4 regions of the Streptomyces sp. NPDC088554 genome follow, and region 4 is predicted to be linked to each of the others. Evidence: riboswitches for the same ligand, from Rfam matches in the RefSeq annotation. Region 4 holds a riboswitch; each other region holds the start of a gene.

Region 1 (4,013 bases), on a different contig from region 4:
CGTGCCCGCCGCACTCGCTCCGCCCGAAGCACCCGCCGCCTGGCTGCGCTCCTGCTCGAACTCCAGCGCCACCGCCGCGAGTTCCTGGAGGTTCTCGATACGGGTCTCGTCCTGCGGGTCGGTCGAAGCCTGCAACTCCGCCAGATACCCCGTCCGCTCCAGCACCGCTTCCAGGACCGTCGCCGGGCCCGCGCCCGACTCCACGACCGTGCGCAGCTCCTCCATCAGCGTGTTGAAACGCTTGACCGCGTTCGTCGAGCGCGCCGCCATGCCGTACGCCTCGTCCACCCGCCGCAGCGCCTGCGGGAAGGTGATCCTCTCCCGCAGCGCGAGGGCGTCGATCATGGCCTCGGCACGGTCCCCGATGCCACGCTTGGGCACATTGAGGATCCGGCGCAGCGGTACGTTGTCCTCCGGATTGGCCAGGACCCGCAGATAGGCCAGCACATCGCGGACCTCCTTGCGCTCGTAGAAGCGCACTCCGCCGACGACCTTGTACGGCAGGCCGACCCGGATGAAGATCTCCTCGAAGACCCGGGACTGCGCGTTCGTACGGTAGAAGACGGCGATGTCGCCCGCCTTCACCTCGCCCGCGTCCGTCAGCCGGTCGATCTCCTCGGCGACGAACTGCGCCTCGTCGTGCTCCGTGTCCGCTACGTAGCCGGTGATCTGGGCGCCCGCGCCGGCCTTCGTCCACAGATTCTTCGGGCGGCGGCTCTCGTTCCGCTCGATGACCGCGTTGGCCGCGCTGAGGATCGTCTGGGTGGAGCGGTAGTTCTGCTCCAGGAGGATCGTCGTCGCGTCGGGGTAGTCCTCCTCGAACTGGAGGATGTTACGAATAGTGGCGCCCCGGAAGGCGTAGATCGACTGGTCGGCGTCCCCCACCACGCACAGCTCCGCCGGGGCCCTGTCCCCGCCCGAGGGGCCCACCAGCTCGCGTACCAGGGTGTACTGGGCGTGGTTGGTGTCCTGGTACTCGTCCACCAGGACATGGCGGAAGCGCAGCCGGTAGTGCTCGGCGACATCGGGGAACGCCTGGAGCAGATGGACGGTGGTCATGATGATGTCGTCGAAGTCCAGCGCGTTGGCCTCGCGCAGCCGCGACTGGTACATCCGGTACGCCTCGGCGAGCATCTTCTCGAACCCTCCCCCAGAGCCTTCGGCCTGGGAGGTGCCCCCAGCCACCTGACCGGCGTAGGTCTCCTCGTCGATCAGCTCATTCTTCAGATTCGAGATCTTGGCGCTGAAGGATTTCGGCGGATAACGCTTCGGGTCGAGATCGAGATCGCGGCAGACCAGGGCCATCAGCCGCTTGGAGTCGGCGGCGTCGTAGATCGAGAACGACGAGGTGAATCCGAGCTTCTTCGACTCGCGCCGCAGGATCCGTACACAGGCGCTGTGGAAGGTCAGCACCCACATGGCGTTGGCACGCGGGCCGACAAGCTGGCTGACGCGCTCCTTCATCTCACCGGCGGCCTTGTTGGTGAAGGTGATCGCCAGTATCTGGCCGGGGTGGACAGTGCGGGTCCCCAGCAGATGCGCGATCCGGTGGGTCAGGACACGGGTCTTGCCCGACCCGGCCCCCGCCACGATGAGCAGCGGCGATCCGGTGTGCACGACGGCGGCGCGCTGCTCGTCGTTCAGCCCTTCGAGCAGCGCGGCGGGGTCCACGACCGTACGCGGAGCACCGTCCCGGTGGTACGGATCACGCGCCGGGGGCAGGTCGAAGGCGCCCTGGAAGAGGTCGTCGGGCACCTGCTCCGGGGCATGGCCGTCCGGGTCCTCGGGCGGCGGCGGGTGTTCGTCGCCGGAGGGCTGGAGGTCCGCCAGGAAACTGTCGTCAAAGAGGCTGCTCATCGCTTCCCGAGTCTAGGCGGCCCCACTGACAACCCGCGCCCGCCTTCGAAAGTCCTCGCGGGATTCCGGACGCCCGGATCTTCACAGGCTCCGGTTTCCACGATCTCCACGGGACCCGGCACTCGCTCTTTCACGGATTCCGGCGTTCGATCACCGCGCACCCCCGCCCCTCATGCACAGCGACCATGGAACCACGGAGCGTGACGCTATACCCCTCATTACTCGACCCTGCACCCGACTCCCGCAAATGGTCACGAAAATGTTTCGGGCATATCGACCATCCACCTTCACATCAGCGGCACAATTTGGCTAGCGTGCTCGAACAGGCAGCCCGTTCCCACAACGGCGACCCACGCCACGCGGGCAGCCACGCCGAATTCGGCTTTCCACAGGGAAGTCCGAAACCGGGGACCCACTCTGCACGACGGGGTGAATCGGGCCGTACGTCGCCGTACGTTCAAGGCCCGTAGGGCAGCCTTCCGTTCCGCCCGAACCCGACAGCTAACCCGGTAGGCGGTCCAACGGAAGGAGATGCCGGCCTTGGCGTCGCATCGCAAGTCGCGCAACCGTAGCGAAGTAACCAACTCCCCCGCCGTCGGGTTCCCGACGGCTGCCCTCGCCTCGGTCACGCTGCTGTCGACGCAGGGCGCGGAAGCCGCGCCCGCCGTATCGAATCCGTCCATCGAAGAGGTACAGAAGAAAGTCAACGACCTGTACCGCCAGGCCGGGAGCGGAACTTCCCAGCTCAGCAAGGCGAAAGAGATCACGGCGGAGCAGAAGCGGGCCGCCGAACAGATACGCGGCAATGCGCCCAAGGGCGCGGGCAAGGTGAGCGAGCAGCGGCGTAGGCCCCCGTCGTACGCCGAACAGGTCGAGGCGATGGAACGGTTGACGGAGCGACGGCAGGAGGCCGTCTCCGCGATCCCGCCCCAGCCGCAGTCGCCGCCCCGGCCCATGTCCCCACCGCCGGCCGCGCCTTCGCTCCAGGTCCCGCCGCCTGCCGCGCCTTCGCTCCAGGTCCCGCCGTCGTCCCCGCCGATGCCACAGACCCCGCCGCCGCCCTCGCTCCGGGCGCCGCAGGCCGCCGTGGCACCGGAGCGGCCCGCCGAGAACACCGAAGTCCCGGCCGACCCCCAGAATTCACTGCGGGTCAGCAAGGAAACCGTTCAGAAGAAGCTCACCACCGCGCGCGCCCTGCTGTCGAAGCTGACGGCGGAGGAACGGACGCGGGTGGCCACGCTGGAGCTCAAGAAGGAAGCCGAACGCCGCCGGGCCAAGGCCGAGGCCGAGGCGGCCGGACGCGAAGGACAGCCGCCCCAGCTCCCGCCCCCGCCGCTGTCGACCGACACCAGTACGGGCATCAACATCAGCGCCATCAGGAGCACCGGCACGATGCCGGTCGTGGGCGCGGGTACGGGCGTCGGCCCGGCGGTGGCCGCCCCCACGCTCCCGGCCCCGGCCGTGGCGGCGCCGGTAGCGCCTCCGGTAGGCCCTCCGGTAGCGGCTGCCCCGGCTCCCGCCCCGGTCGTACCTGCGGTTCCGGTTCCGGTTTCACCCTCGGCGCCGGCCGCCGCTCCGGTGGCGGCCCCTCTCGCGGGTGCCACCGCCGAGTGCCCCGCCGACGCCTACGCCGCCAAGGCCGCCAGGGTCATCGCGTTCGCGGCCGGCCAGATCGGCAAGCCGTACGTCTGGGGCGCCTCGGGCCCCAGCTCGTACGACTGCTCGGGCCTCACCCAGGTCGCCTGGCGCGAGGTCGGTGTGCAGCTGCCGCGCTCCACCTGGGAACAGGCGAAAGCCGGCGCGCACATCGCGACGGACGATCTTCTCCCCGGCGATCTGGTGTTCTTCTACGACGATGTCAGCCACGTCGGCATCTATATCGGTGACGGCATGATGATCCACGCGCCGAAGCCCGGATCGAACGTCCGCGAGGAGTCGATCTACTACATGCCGATCTACGGCAGCGTCCGCCCGGCCTGACAGAAACAGGCCTGACAGAAGAGGCCCGACAGAAGAGGCCCGGCGGAAACCTGGCAGAAAACAGGTCGGCCGAGAAACAGGCCGGGCAAGAAGCAGGAAGGCCCCCGATGTCACGGAGCATCGGGGGCCGCTGATTTGAGCGGTGGCTCAGGTCCAGAGCGTGGCGATGAAGATAT
Region 2 (4,013 bases), on a different contig from region 4:
CAGTCTGCGTCCGATCCAGGGCACCAGATACTCCCGCGCCCAGTGGATGTCGTCCCGCCGCACCTCAAGGGTGCCGCGCGGCGGTTCCGGCGGCCAGATCTGGTCGGGGTCCGCCGGTACGTCGAGTCCGAGCACCTGGGCGGCGCGCAGCGCGACCCGGGTGTGGCCGTCGGGCGACAGATGCAGCCGGTCGCCGTCCCAGGCGCGCCTGTCCTGGACGGACTTCAGAGCCCAGAGGTCGAGTACCGGACAGCCGTAGCGATCGGCGATGGACCGGGTGTGGGCGGTGAAGGTGGCTATCTTGCCGCGCAGATGACGCAGCACGGGGACGCCACGGGTGTCGAAGCCGGTGGTCAGCATGACCGTGCCGACGGCACCGGTGAGTTCGGCGACGGCCCGCTCGAAGCGCTCGGCGACATCGTCGGGGTCGGAGCCGGGACGGAGGATGTCATTGCCACCGGCGCAGAAGGTCACCAGGTCGGGGGCGAGTTCCTTCGCCCGGGGGATCTGCTCCTCGACGATCTGGTCGAGGAGTCGGCCGCGCACGGCGAGATTGGCGTACCGGAAATCTCCGTGCCCGGTGTCCGGGACCGGGCCGGTCACCGGCAGCCGGTCGGCGAGCAGGACCGCGAGCCGGTCCGCCCAGCCGACGAACTGTCCGTCGGGGCCCGGGTCTCCCACGCCCTCCGTAAAGCTGTCGCCAATCGCCGCGTACGACCCGAACACGCCATTTTCTCTTGATCTCGAATCGTCTGCCACAGCAGATCATTTTCCACCGGGGATGTGACCTACGCGACCGTAGGGAGGGGTTGACCCCGGGTGAGAAACGCCATCCGTCAAGTTTTCCCCAACCGGGAATAGCCGTATACGACCGCTGCCCGGCACGGAGAGTGCCGGGCAGCGTGGTGCGGGAGCGCTATGAAATCGGACAGCGGGACGAATCAGACCGTGACACCGTACGCGCGCAGATAGGCCAGCGGGTCGATGTCCGAGCCGTACTCCGGTCCGGTGCGGATCTCGAAGTGCAGATGCGGTCCCGTGACATTGCCGGTGGCACCGGAGAGACCGATCTGCTGGCCTTGGCCGACGCTCTGGCCGGTGGAGACGGAGAGGGACGACAGATGGGCGTACTGCGAGTACCTGCCGTCGTCGTGCCGGATGACGATCTGGTTTCCGTACGAGCCGCCCCAGCCCGCCGTCACGACCGTGCCCGCGCCGACCGCCTTGATGGTGGAGCCCGAGGGCGCGATGAAGTCCACCCCGGTGTGGTAGCCGCTGGACCAGCTTCCGCCCGAGGCGCGGTAGGAGGTGCCGACCGCCGAGTCGACGGGCCGGGTGAAGCCCGAACCGCTGCTCTGCGCGGCCTTGTCGGTGGTCGGGGCCTCGGCCTCCGGAGCCTTGGTCACGGTGGACGGCTTCGCGGACCCCGAAGAGGACGAGGCGGACGAGGCGGAGGACCGCGACGAGGACGGGGTCCCGGAGGACTCCGCCCGGGTCTCGGCGCGGGCCGTCGTGGCCTTCGATCCGAGGGTCAGCTTCAGCCCGGGGTGGATCATCCCGGGGTCGCCGCCGACCGCCTCGCGGTTGTCCTCGTACAGCTTCTGCCAGCCGCCCTGGACGTTCTGCTCGTCCGCGATCCTGGACAGATAGTCACCGGAGACCACGGAGTAGGTCTTCGTGGCCCTCGCCGCGGCGATCTGCGCGGCCGCCCGCTGCTGCGGTACGGCGGTCGCGCTCTGCACGGCGGCCTCGCTCCGGGCCGTACGCGCCGCGGAAGCGGCCTGCGCGGCCGCGGGCACCGCCTGCGGCAGCTCGGAGGTGGCCTGCGGGGCCACGGAGGGAGCGGCCTCGGCGCCGGCGGCGCCGATGAGCGGAAGGGCGATGGCCGCGCCGCCCGTACCCGCGGCGATGAATCCGCGGCGCGAGAACGGACTGCTCTTCGGACGACGGTGCTTACCCTTGGCGGGCATGGTGCGTTCCTCTCCGGCGCCTACGAGGTGAGCTGTCGGGTTCGGGCTGGAGATGCCCGGCCGCGTTGCGCGACTTCACCCCGAGCCGTCCGGGTCTCCGGATCGGCGTACTACCGTGGGTCCCCCGCTCCTGCCACACATGGATGGATGGATGTGTGCTCCGGTCGGCGGCAGGATTCGGCGTTCCGTCCGGATTGAGGGTGAACGTAGGCGAGTCGGACGGCCGGAACAAGCCGCCACTTTCGGCCACGGCCGACCACTCGAATATCGCCGGACATCACCGTCACCCTGCGTGCCTCACGAACCGTCAGTTCCCCTGGGGGGAGTGAAATCCCTTTCTCCCCATCGCCACGGAACGTCACGGATATGATTCCGCTCACTCATCGATCCCCATATCCACTTCCATGGGGGCAGGTTATGCGGAAGTACCCAATACGGTCAGGTCGCCATTTGGGCTGCATTAAGGCGAACATAATGTCCGGTTGATAGGCATCTGAATACAGCTCCACCGGGCCGATCGCCCTCTTGAACAGATGTCGTAGGGTCAGAAGCCGGTATCGTCGGCGGGCCGCGCCGACGGCAGACCACGGAGGAGCACGCCGTGACGCAGCAGCTGCCGCACATCCCGTCGACGGAGCCCGAACTGTCCGGTGTGCGCAACTTCCGTGATGTGGGCGGACTTCCGACCACGGACGGCCGACGGGTGGCCCACGGCAAGCTCTTCCGCAGTGGCCATCTCGCCCATGCCACCGACACCGACACGGCCTTTCTCGCCACCCTCGGTCTGCACACCGTCTTCGACTTCCGCAACGAGGCCGACCGGAAACTGGACGGTCCGGATGTCGAGCTGCCCGGCGTACGCAATGTGAACATCCCGCTCAGCGACCCCGCCGACGGCGCCGAGTTCTGGCGGATGGTCCGCGTCGGCGATCTCGGCCAGCTGCGCTCGCTCCTCGCGGAGGGCAGGGCGGCGGCGCGGATGATCGCCTCGTACCGGATGATCATCGTGGACCGCACCGCCGAGCACAGCCGGATCCTGCACGCGCTCGCCTCGGACAGCGTGCCCGCGCTCCTGCACTGCGCGGCGGGCAAGGACCGGGCCGGGCTCTCCGTCGCGGTGGCCCTGCTCGCGGTCGGTGTCGAGCCGGACGCGATCGAGGCGGATTATCTGAAGTCGAACGACCCGCACCGCCGCTACCGGGTCCGGCGCGGCGACACCTCACCCGCCGGAACCTCCCCCGAGGTGATGGAGCTGCTCGCGCCGCTCTTCGACGCGCGGGTGGAGTATCTCGCCGCCGCCTTCGAGACCATCGAGAAGACCTGGGGCGGCACCGACCGCTATCTCGCCGATGGTCTCGGGGTCGCCCCCGAGACCCGCGAGCTGCTGCGCGCCCGTCTTCTCGACAACGGCTGACGGGCGCCCGCTATCCCTTCGCGCCCAGCTCGAAGAGCACGTACAGAAACGCGGCGAAGACATGTCCGGCCACCAGATAGGCGAACAGCCGGATGACCAGCCCCCTGGGGAACTTCTTCTCCTCCCGTACGGACCGGCCCCCCGGGCTTTCCGGCTCGGTCGCAGCGGCTACGCGGTTCTCTGATTCCGGCATGGTGCGGGCCTCTCTCGGAATGTGATCGGAAACGTGATCGGGGAATGGCCGGGAATGTGGTCGGGATCGTGATGAAACGTGGAACGGCTCAGCGGCGACGCACCCCCGCGCCGAGGCACAGCTCGGCGGCGGGGCTCTGCACCAGGGTGTGGACGAACAGCAGCTCGGTTCCCTCGGCTCCGTCCGCGGCGATACGGTGCGGGGTGAGCGAATCGAAGTGCGCGCTGTCCCCGGGCCCGAGCAGATGCCCGGTGCCCCCGAGGCCCAGCCGCAGCCGCCCTTCGAGGACATAGAGCCACTCCTCCCCCGGATGTACGCGGACCAGGTCGCCCTGCGCCCCGTACGGCACCCGGAGCCGGAGCGGCTGCATCGCCCGGCCGGGGGAGCCCGCCTGGTGGTACGTCCAGCCGTCGGCCTCGACGGGGTCGGTCCGACC
Region 3 (4,013 bases), on a different contig from region 4:
AGCTGCTGACCGCGGACCACTCCCCCCGGCTGCGGGTACGGATCAGATACTCGCCCCGGCGTACCTCCGGGGTACGGGTCTGGGCCTCGGGCCAGCCGGATCCGCGTACCGTACCGCGCCGCAAGGGGCCCGACCTCGACACACTGACCGGGGTACGGCACCGGGCGGGCGACCAGGGAGCCGACGAGGCCGTACTGACCAGCGCCTCGGGGCTGGTGCTGGAGGCGACCAGTTCCAGTGTGCTGTGGTGGGAGGACGACACACTGTGTCTGCCCTCACCCCGGCTGCCGGTACTGCCCGGGGTCACCACCGCGATCATCCAGGACCACGCCGGGGAGTCCGGGATCCGGGTCCTCCACCGGGAACGGACCTTGGCGGAGCTGGCGGGCCGCGAGGTGTGGCTCGTCAACGCCCTGCACGGGATCCGCCCGGTGACCAGCTGGCTGGGCCCACCGATGCTCGCGGGTCCGGCTGCACACGCCGCGCGGTGGCAGAAATGGCTGAATGGCATCGCGGAGCCGCTGCCGGACCACTGATCCGCGAATCACCGAACCTTCGGGCGGCGGACTCACCGGGTCGCCCACTCGCCGCACAGAATTCACCTAAAAGACATAAACGGGCGCGCCGGGTCGAAAGGATCGACCCGGCGCGATATTCGGCGTTCAGGAATTCTTCGGGGCGGGCCGATAACCGCCCGGCACCATACGTGTCGCGATGGCGATGCGGTTGTACGCGTTGATGACGGTGGCCGCCCAGATCAGCGCCGCGACCTGCTCCTCCGTGAAGACCCCGGCCGCCTCCCGGTATACCGCGTCAGGCACCTGGCCGTCGTTCACCAAGGTCACAGCCTCGGCCAGGGCCAGGGCGGCCCGCTCCCGCTCGGTGAAGAACGGGGTCTCGCGCCAGGCGTTCAGCGCGTAGACACGCTGCTCGGTCTCGCCCTGCGCACGGGCGTCCTTCGTATGCATATCGAGACAGAAAGCGCAGCCGTTGATCTGCGAGGCGCGGATCCTGATCAGTTCGAGAAGCTCCGGTTCGACCTTGGCGTCGCTCGCGGCGGAAACGGCGGCGGCGTGCAGCGCGCCCATCGCCCCGGAAACCTGCGGGGTTATTTTCTTGAGGGCGACACGGGGCGCGGTTTCGTTATTCGTCATAGCCGAACTCTATTACCCGGGAAAGCCCCGGCGCGTACCGAATCCAGGATTCGGTACGCGCCGTTGTCAGGAAGTACGCGGCTCGCGACGCGAGCTGACGGTATGTCAGTAGGGGCCGTTCACGTTGTCGATCGAGCCGTACCGGGCGGCCGCGTAGTTGGCGGCGGCGGTGATGTTGGCGACCGGGTCGTAGCTGTCGAACGACGTACCGGGCACGTGGTACGCGCGGAAGGTCGGGTCGATGACCTGGAGCAGGCCCTTGGACGGAATCCCGGCGGCGGCGTTGGAGTCCCAGAGGTTGATCGCGCGCGGGTTGCCCGAGGACTCGCGGATGATGTTGCGGTAGAGGCCGTTGTACGTGCCGGGGATGCCGCGCGCGGCCATGATGTCCAGCGACTCGCGGATCCAGCCGTCCAGGTTGTTGGCGTAGGTCTTGGCGGCGGCCGGAGCGGCGGCGGGCTTGGCGGCCGTCGCGGCCTTTCCGGCGAGCGCCAGCTGGAGACCGGGCTTGATCAGCTCCGGGTTGCCGCCGATGACCGTGCGGTTGTTCTCGTACAGCTTCTTCCAGCCACCACTCAGGGAGTGGGCGGCGGCGATCCGGGAGAGGGAGTCGCCCACGACGACGGAGTAGGTCGCGGTGGTGGCCTTCTGTACGACGGTGGTGACCGTCGGTACCGACTTCACGGCGGCGCTCTGCGCGGACGGCGCCGCGTGGGCCGTGGTGGCGGCCATCAGCGGAAGCGCGAGTACGACGGCGCTGCCCGCGCCCGCGGCGACGAGCCTCCTGGCGAGCGGACCGGCTCCGGTACGACGGTGCTTGGCCTTTGTGGGCATGACGAATTCCTCTCCGTCGCCTGCGAGGTGAGCTGTCGGATTCGGGCTGGAGATGCCCGGTCGCGGTATGAGCGCGACTTCACCCCTAGCCGATCCCCGGTCTCTGAATCGGCGGCTTACCTGGGTTCCCCGCTCCTGCCGTACGTGTGAGTGAGTGGATGAGTGTGGTTTCCGGACAGCGGCAGGATTCGGCGTTCCACCCGGATTGACGAGAACGTAAGCGAGAACGCCAGGACAAAACAAGTCCGGAATTCACGAGCAGCCCTCGCGGGCCGTTCCGAACGGGAAAGATCAAATTATTCGCCCGCCGCCGGGGGGCTCAACTTTCCTTTGCCGTGAGCCGAATGGACGGGCAGTCAGAGACCGCGAACCCACCACGGGCGTGACGCACATCACGGATAAAGTGGATCATCCGCCCCAACAAGACCCAACATGAGCGACCATATCCCCCAAATACCCCAGACACGAAACTAGCGACAAAATTACCTAAAACGCCCATAGTGACAACAGGGCTCGCGGAGATCATCCCGGCACACGGACCCCCGATCCGGATAATCCACAGAGCGAGGGAACGAATGAGAATGATCGAATTCAAAACCCCTCACTCGCCGCCCGGGACCGCCCGGACCGCTCTCCTTCCTCCCTCTCCCGTCGCCCCGGACCCGACCCTTTTCCCGCACCTCTCCAAATCCCTTCGGAAGCCGCCGAGTTCGACAGCCGATCCCCTTACCGCACCAGGGAGAAAGGGCGTTGACGAGAAAGGGTCCTGTCGTATTTCGCACCGGCCCGCCCGGCACCAGGCACCCGCCAGCAGGAAACACGCGGGCGGGAGCCGCCGGGGCCGGCGGGCGGCCTGTCGGGCAGGGCTCCCAGCAGGCCCCGACTGTACGGGGGGCGGGGGGCAGGGCGCCGAAGGAGGCGGCGGCCTCGGCCGGTTCGACGAAGCGCCCGGCGCCCATGACCGCGATCCGGTCGGCGACGGGAGGAGGGCCGGCCACCGCTGTCCGGCGAGCGGGGCGCCCGCGCGCCCCTGGATGAGGGAGCCGAGGCTCGCGGTGCGGGAGGACGGCCCGTGCCCGAGGGGTTAAACCCTCAAGGTCATTGCCCGCCCCTTATCCCGCTCTTTTATTCCGCCCCCGTCGTCCCCAGGCCACCCGGGGTGTTCGCGTACCCAACCAGCAAATCTGGTACGGAACTCGGCCGAGCGCAACCATACTTTGCGCCACCCTCACAGCTCCATACAAGATCGCCGACGGAAGGGAGGACTAGACCTGGACGACTTCGTATGGCCATGCTTAAGGTGGATCGTTCAAGTGAGAGGGGTGGAAGTGGCGTTCGCTTTACACCGTCACATCTCCCCTGTCGAAGGTGTGTACGCATTTGACGAGGGGGCCGCGCTTTCGAAGATCCATATCGTCGACGGCGGCATTGACGGCGCCCGGCTCGCTCGCGGACGGGGCCGGTACGCCATCATCCGGCCTCTCTTCTCCGCCGTCGCGGAAACGAAGGACGAACGCTTTCGCCGCGAGACCTTTCCCGGGAACCCCTATGCGGTACCGCGCGAGCAGCGGTCGGGGGAAGGCCGGATTCGAAAAGCAGTTCGCTTGAAGCCATCGTCGCCACACGGACCGCCACTGGGGGAAATCTATATGTCGGATCTACGGCCACCTGAGATCGGCGTACGAAGCGGACGCGCTCAACGCGGCACGTGACGCGCACCGGGGAGCGGTGCGGGCCGCTCCCCGGGGTTCGATACGCGCCGCACCCTGCGGCGCACATCAGGTCCGGCGCCGGACATCCTGGCGCTGCCGGGTCACCCTCGCGATGCTCGGCCGCGCCGGGGCAGGGACAGCTCGGTTTCCGGCGGCCGTCCCACGCGTTCCCCGAGGCCGTCGTATCCGGGAGATACGCGAGGCGTTGCACCTTTCCTTCGACGTCTTGAAAGAAGGCTCATTTGTCCGACCGGAACAGCTCTCGATCCATGCTCGCCCGCGGCCTGAGCGTCCTGCGGTGCTTCCGCCCGTA
Region 4 (4,013 bases):
GGTCCGTACGATCCGGCCGCGCCCGGCCGATTCCGGTCTGCTGGATCTGGCGGGCAACGACTATCTGGGCCTGACCCGGCATCCCGCCGTGACCGGCGCCGCGGCGGACGCGGCCCGCCGCTGGGGCGCGGGCGCCACCGGTTCCCGGCTGGTCACGGGCAGCACCGAGCTGCACGCGGAGCTGGAGCGCGAACTCGCCGCGTTCTGCGGCTTCGAGGCGGCGCTCGTCCTGTCGTCCGGTTACGCGGCCAACCTCGCGGCCCTCACCGCGCTCACGGCCCGGGGCTCGCTGCTGGTGTCCGACGCGGGCAACCACGCCTCGATCGTGGACGGTTGCCGGCTCTCCCGGGCCGAGACCGTCGTCGTACCGCACGCGGATCCGGACGCCGTCGCCAAGGCCCTCGACGCGCACGCCGGGCGGCGGGCGCTGGTGGTGAGCGACGCGGTGTTCTCGGTGGACGGCGACGCGGCGCCGCTGGCGCAGCTGGCCGGGGTCTGCCGTCCCCGGGGCGCGGCGCTCCTCGTCGACGACGCGCACGGCCTCGGGGTGCTCGGCGCGGGCGGCCGGGGCACGCTCGACGCGGCCGGGCTCGCGGGGGCGCCCGGGGTGGTGGCCACGCTCACCCTCTCCAAGGCCCTGGGCAGCCAGGGCGGCGCGATCCTCGGCCCGGCGCGGGTCATCGGCCATCTGGCCAACACCGCGCGGACGTTCATCTTCGACACCGGGCTGGCCCCGGCCGCCGTGGGCGGCGCGCTGGCGGCGTTGCGGCTGCTGCGCGGGGAGCCCGCGCGGGCTCTGCGGGCGCGGGAGGTCGCCGCCGCGCTGCACCGGCTGCTGACCGGGGCGGGGCTGACCGCCGTACGGCCGGACGCCGCCGTGGTCTCCGTACAGGCGCCGTCGCCGGAGGCGGCCGTGCGCTGGGCGGCGGACTGCCGGGCGGCGGGGCTGGCCGTGGGGTGCTTCCGGCCGCCGTCGGTGCCGGACGGGATCTCCCGGATCCGGCTGACCGCGCGTGCCGATCTGACGGATGACCAGATCGGCACGGCGGTACGTACGGTGGTGGCGGCCGCCCCACGGTGAGCCGGGGCGGTGGGGCGGCAGCGGCCGGGGTGGTCCGGCCGCCGGTCGCTCCCGTACTCCGGTGGCGGCCCGCGCCGTCTGCACCGGGCCCGCGTCGACGGACCGCTGGAATATGCCATGGACCGCCGGAATATGCCGCATGGCCGGATCCTCATCTCCGGATTTCTCCGTCACGCTTGTCCCCCCCGGGCGTCGCGGCGGAGAAGATGTCTTTCCGGCGGCCAAATACGGTCTCGCGTTGCAGAGTTCACCGCTTCGAGCGACAGATATATGCAGATCTCGATGGATCGGGCTGTGCCCGGCGCGATCGGTGGCAGTGTGTCGCGAAGCACAGTCCGAGCCGGCCGCGCAGTCATCCGCTCTCTGTCGGAGTGCGGTCCGGTGGGAAAGGGACGGCATCGTCATGGCAGACCATCAGGAAGCATCCATCACCCTGCCGAGCGATCCCGCGTCGGTACCGACGGCGCGAAGATATGTCGCGGACCTCCTGGCCGAGTGGGGGCTGCCCGGCGAGGCGGACATGGCGGACACGGTCCGGCTCATCGTCTCCGAGCTGGTCACCAACGCCGTCCAGCACACCTTCGGCCGGTCTCCCACCTTCACGGTGGAGGTCCGGCTGGAGCGCGAGGAACTGCTGCGGCTGGGGGTGACCGACAGCCATCCGCGGTGGCCGCAGCGGCTGCCGGCGGCCGTCCAGCAGGACAACGGCCGGGGGATGGTCATCATCCGCTCGCTGACCGCCGAACACGGCGGGCGGCTGGCCATCACACCGACGCCGGAGGGCGGCAAGACGGTGTGGATCACACTGCCCTGGAGGGCGCCGACGGCTCCGGTCCGGAGCTGAGTTCATCCGTACGTACGGGGTACGGGCCCGAGGCCCCGTCAGAAGCCCCGGAGGCGGCAGGGAGCGGCCGGCCCGGCCCGGCCTGCATCCCCGCCTGGTCCCACGGTGTAGCGCGCTTTCACTCGGACGTACCCTCGGCACCCGCCCGCTCCGGGCCTACGGGCGGGGCGCGGTCGCTACTTCACCCGTCCGTACCAGACGCTCTTCGACCAGATCTTCTCCAGCCGCACCAGGGATCCGGTCTTCGGCGAGTGCCAGATCTTGCCCGCGCCGGCGTAGATGCCGACGTGGTAGACGTTGCTGCCCGAGTGGAAGAACACCAGGTCTCCCTTGCGTCGTTGGGACGACGAGACATGCTTCGTCTTGTTGTACTGCTGCTGGGCCGTGCGGGGGAGCTTCTTACCCGCTTTCTTGAACGAGTACACCGTCAGCCCCGAGCAGTCGAAGCGGGACGGTCCCGTGGCTCCGTACTTGTACGGTGAGCCCTTCTTCGACGCGGCGACCTTCAGCGCCTTCACCCCGTGCGTAGCGGCTTCGGCCTCCGACGCGGCGCCAGGCACCAGCATCGTGCTGCCTATCGCGGCGAGCGTGAGGACCGATACGGCTCCGGTCCGGGACAGCAAAGACGGGACATATGTCTGCGCAGACATGCGCAACCCTTCGTCAGCCGCCTGTGAAGGATGACCTGTCGGGTTCGGGCTGGCGAAGTTGCCCGGCCATGAGGTCCTGTCACAGACCCCGTGGCTTCACCCCAAGGGACGATCACCGTCACGTGTCATCCCGTACTGCTTGGGTCCTCCACTCCTGCCGATCCACTCCTGTCGACTCAGTCATCCGGATACAGCGGCAGGACTCGGCGTCCGTCCGGACCGCCCCGCCGTGGGTGGCGGGGGCTTGTCGTCCCAGGGATCTTGACATCAGCCGGCCGTGGATTTCCGACTGAAACGACGATATGTGAACTTACTCACGGCTGGCCCGTATGAGTGGCGAGCGGGATTTTCATACCGGTTCACGGGGGCGGGGTGAGGGCCGTACCTGCGGGGAATTCGAGGCGCGCCATACGGGTTCGGGCGCTCCGCGCAACTCGACTCCCCGTGTCTGTCCAGCGAGTTCATCCACCGATCGGGTGAGGCGTTCCCGTACGGACGCGTCCATTCGAGAGCGCCTCGCTGCCTCAAGTCCGTTCCTCGGGAGGCATGGTGACCCTCCCAGCACGCCTCTCGCCGTCGAGCACCCGGAGCGCGCGGGCCAGCGTCGCCGAGTGCAGTTCGGTCTCGCCCCGGGAGTGCATCGCCGTCAGGGCGGCGCGGAGCGCGAGCGCCTGGGCGGGCAGCGCCTGCGCGGCCCGCAGCGCGTCATAGGTGTCCGTGCCCCTGGCCGGATTGATACGGCCCAGCAGGTCGACGATCCGAAGATAGGTGTCGACAACGTCACACTCGGCGCGGGTCAGCGCGGGCAGCGGTGGCAGCTCCGGAATCATCGGCCCCTCACCGCCCGCCGGATGCCCCGCGGCTCCGGATCACATGGTCGACCAGCCCGAACGCCTGCGCCCCGGCCGCGTCGAAGACCGTGTCCCGCTCGATGGCCCCGGCGATCCGCTCCGGGCTCCGCCCGGTGTGCCGCGTCAGCATCGACGCGACCAGCGAGCGCTGCCGCGGCAGCTCCTCCGCGTGGATCAGCAGATCGGACGGCTGTCCCTGTACGCCCCGGTCGAGAGCGGGCTGCCGGAGTACGACCCGGGCGCCGGGCAGCGCCATCCGCTTGCCCGGGGTGCCGCCCGCCAGCAGGACGGCGGCGGTGGAGACCGCCTGGCCGAGAACGGTCGTCTCCACGTCGCACATGACGAGCTGCATGGTGTCGTAGATCGCGGTCATGGCGTCGATCGGACCGCCGGGGGAGTTGATGTAGACCCGGATGTCCTGATCGGGCGCGGCGTATTCGAGATGGACGAACTGCGCGATCACATCGTTGGCCGTGGTCTCGTCCACGGCGGTGCCGAGAAAGATGATCCGGTCCTCGAAGAGCTTGGAGTACGGATCGAGACTCCGGGTCCCGTGGGACGTCCGCTCGGTGAATTCGGGCAGGACG

What was found. A riboswitch is a leader RNA that binds a small molecule or an ion and turns the genes downstream of it on or off. The one in region 4 is predicted to bind cyclic di-AMP.
Region 1: another riboswitch for cyclic di-AMP. It lies ahead of ACIP8W_RS20955 (C40 family peptidase); the one in region 4 lies ahead of ACIP8W_RS10645 (C40 family peptidase).
Region 2: another riboswitch for cyclic di-AMP. It lies ahead of ACIP8W_RS05570 (LysM peptidoglycan-binding domain-containing M23 family metallopeptidase); the one in region 4 lies ahead of ACIP8W_RS10645 (C40 family peptidase).
Region 3: another riboswitch for cyclic di-AMP. It lies ahead of ACIP8W_RS24960 (transglycosylase SLT domain-containing protein); the one in region 4 lies ahead of ACIP8W_RS10645 (C40 family peptidase).

Annotation. Positions count from the first base shown of each region.
Region 1 is NZ_JBIVMF010000017.1:83,998-88,010, reverse strand. It holds gene pcrA (DNA helicase PcrA) at 1-1,857, opposite strand, end outside; cyclic di-AMP (ydaO/yuaA leader) riboswitch at 2,218-2,390, shown strand; gene ACIP8W_RS20955 (C40 family peptidase) at 2,398-3,837, shown strand; gene ACIP8W_RS20950 (hypothetical protein) at 3,985-4,013, opposite strand, start outside.
Region 2 is NZ_JBIVMF010000003.1:363,771-367,783, reverse strand. It holds gene ACIP8W_RS05575 (SGNH/GDSL hydrolase family protein) at 1-759, opposite strand, end outside; gene ACIP8W_RS05570 (LysM peptidoglycan-binding domain-containing M23 family metallopeptidase) at 942-1,970, opposite strand; cyclic di-AMP (ydaO/yuaA leader) riboswitch at 1,975-2,163, opposite strand; gene ACIP8W_RS05565 (tyrosine-protein phosphatase) at 2,572-3,384, shown strand; gene ACIP8W_RS05560 (DUF6126 family protein) at 3,395-3,577, opposite strand; gene ACIP8W_RS05555 (helix-turn-helix domain-containing protein) at 3,666-4,013, opposite strand, start outside.
Region 3 is NZ_JBIVMF010000023.1:102,275-106,287, reverse strand. It holds gene ACIP8W_RS24970 (aminotransferase class IV) at 1-536, shown strand, start outside; gene ACIP8W_RS24965 (carboxymuconolactone decarboxylase family protein) at 663-1,154, opposite strand; gene ACIP8W_RS24960 (transglycosylase SLT domain-containing protein) at 1,260-1,988, opposite strand; cyclic di-AMP (ydaO/yuaA leader) riboswitch at 1,993-2,155, opposite strand; gene ACIP8W_RS24955 (helix-turn-helix domain-containing protein) at 3,970-4,013, shown strand, end outside.
Region 4 is NZ_JBIVMF010000007.1:61,283-65,295, forward strand. It holds gene ACIP8W_RS10635 (8-amino-7-oxononanoate synthase) at 1-1,081, shown strand, start outside; gene ACIP8W_RS10640 (ATP-binding protein) at 1,485-1,925, shown strand; gene ACIP8W_RS10645 (C40 family peptidase) at 2,102-2,575, opposite strand; cyclic di-AMP (ydaO/yuaA leader) riboswitch at 2,578-2,781, opposite strand; gene ACIP8W_RS10650 (hypothetical protein) at 3,100-3,405, opposite strand; gene ACIP8W_RS10655 (ATP-dependent Clp protease proteolytic subunit) at 3,413-4,013, opposite strand, start outside.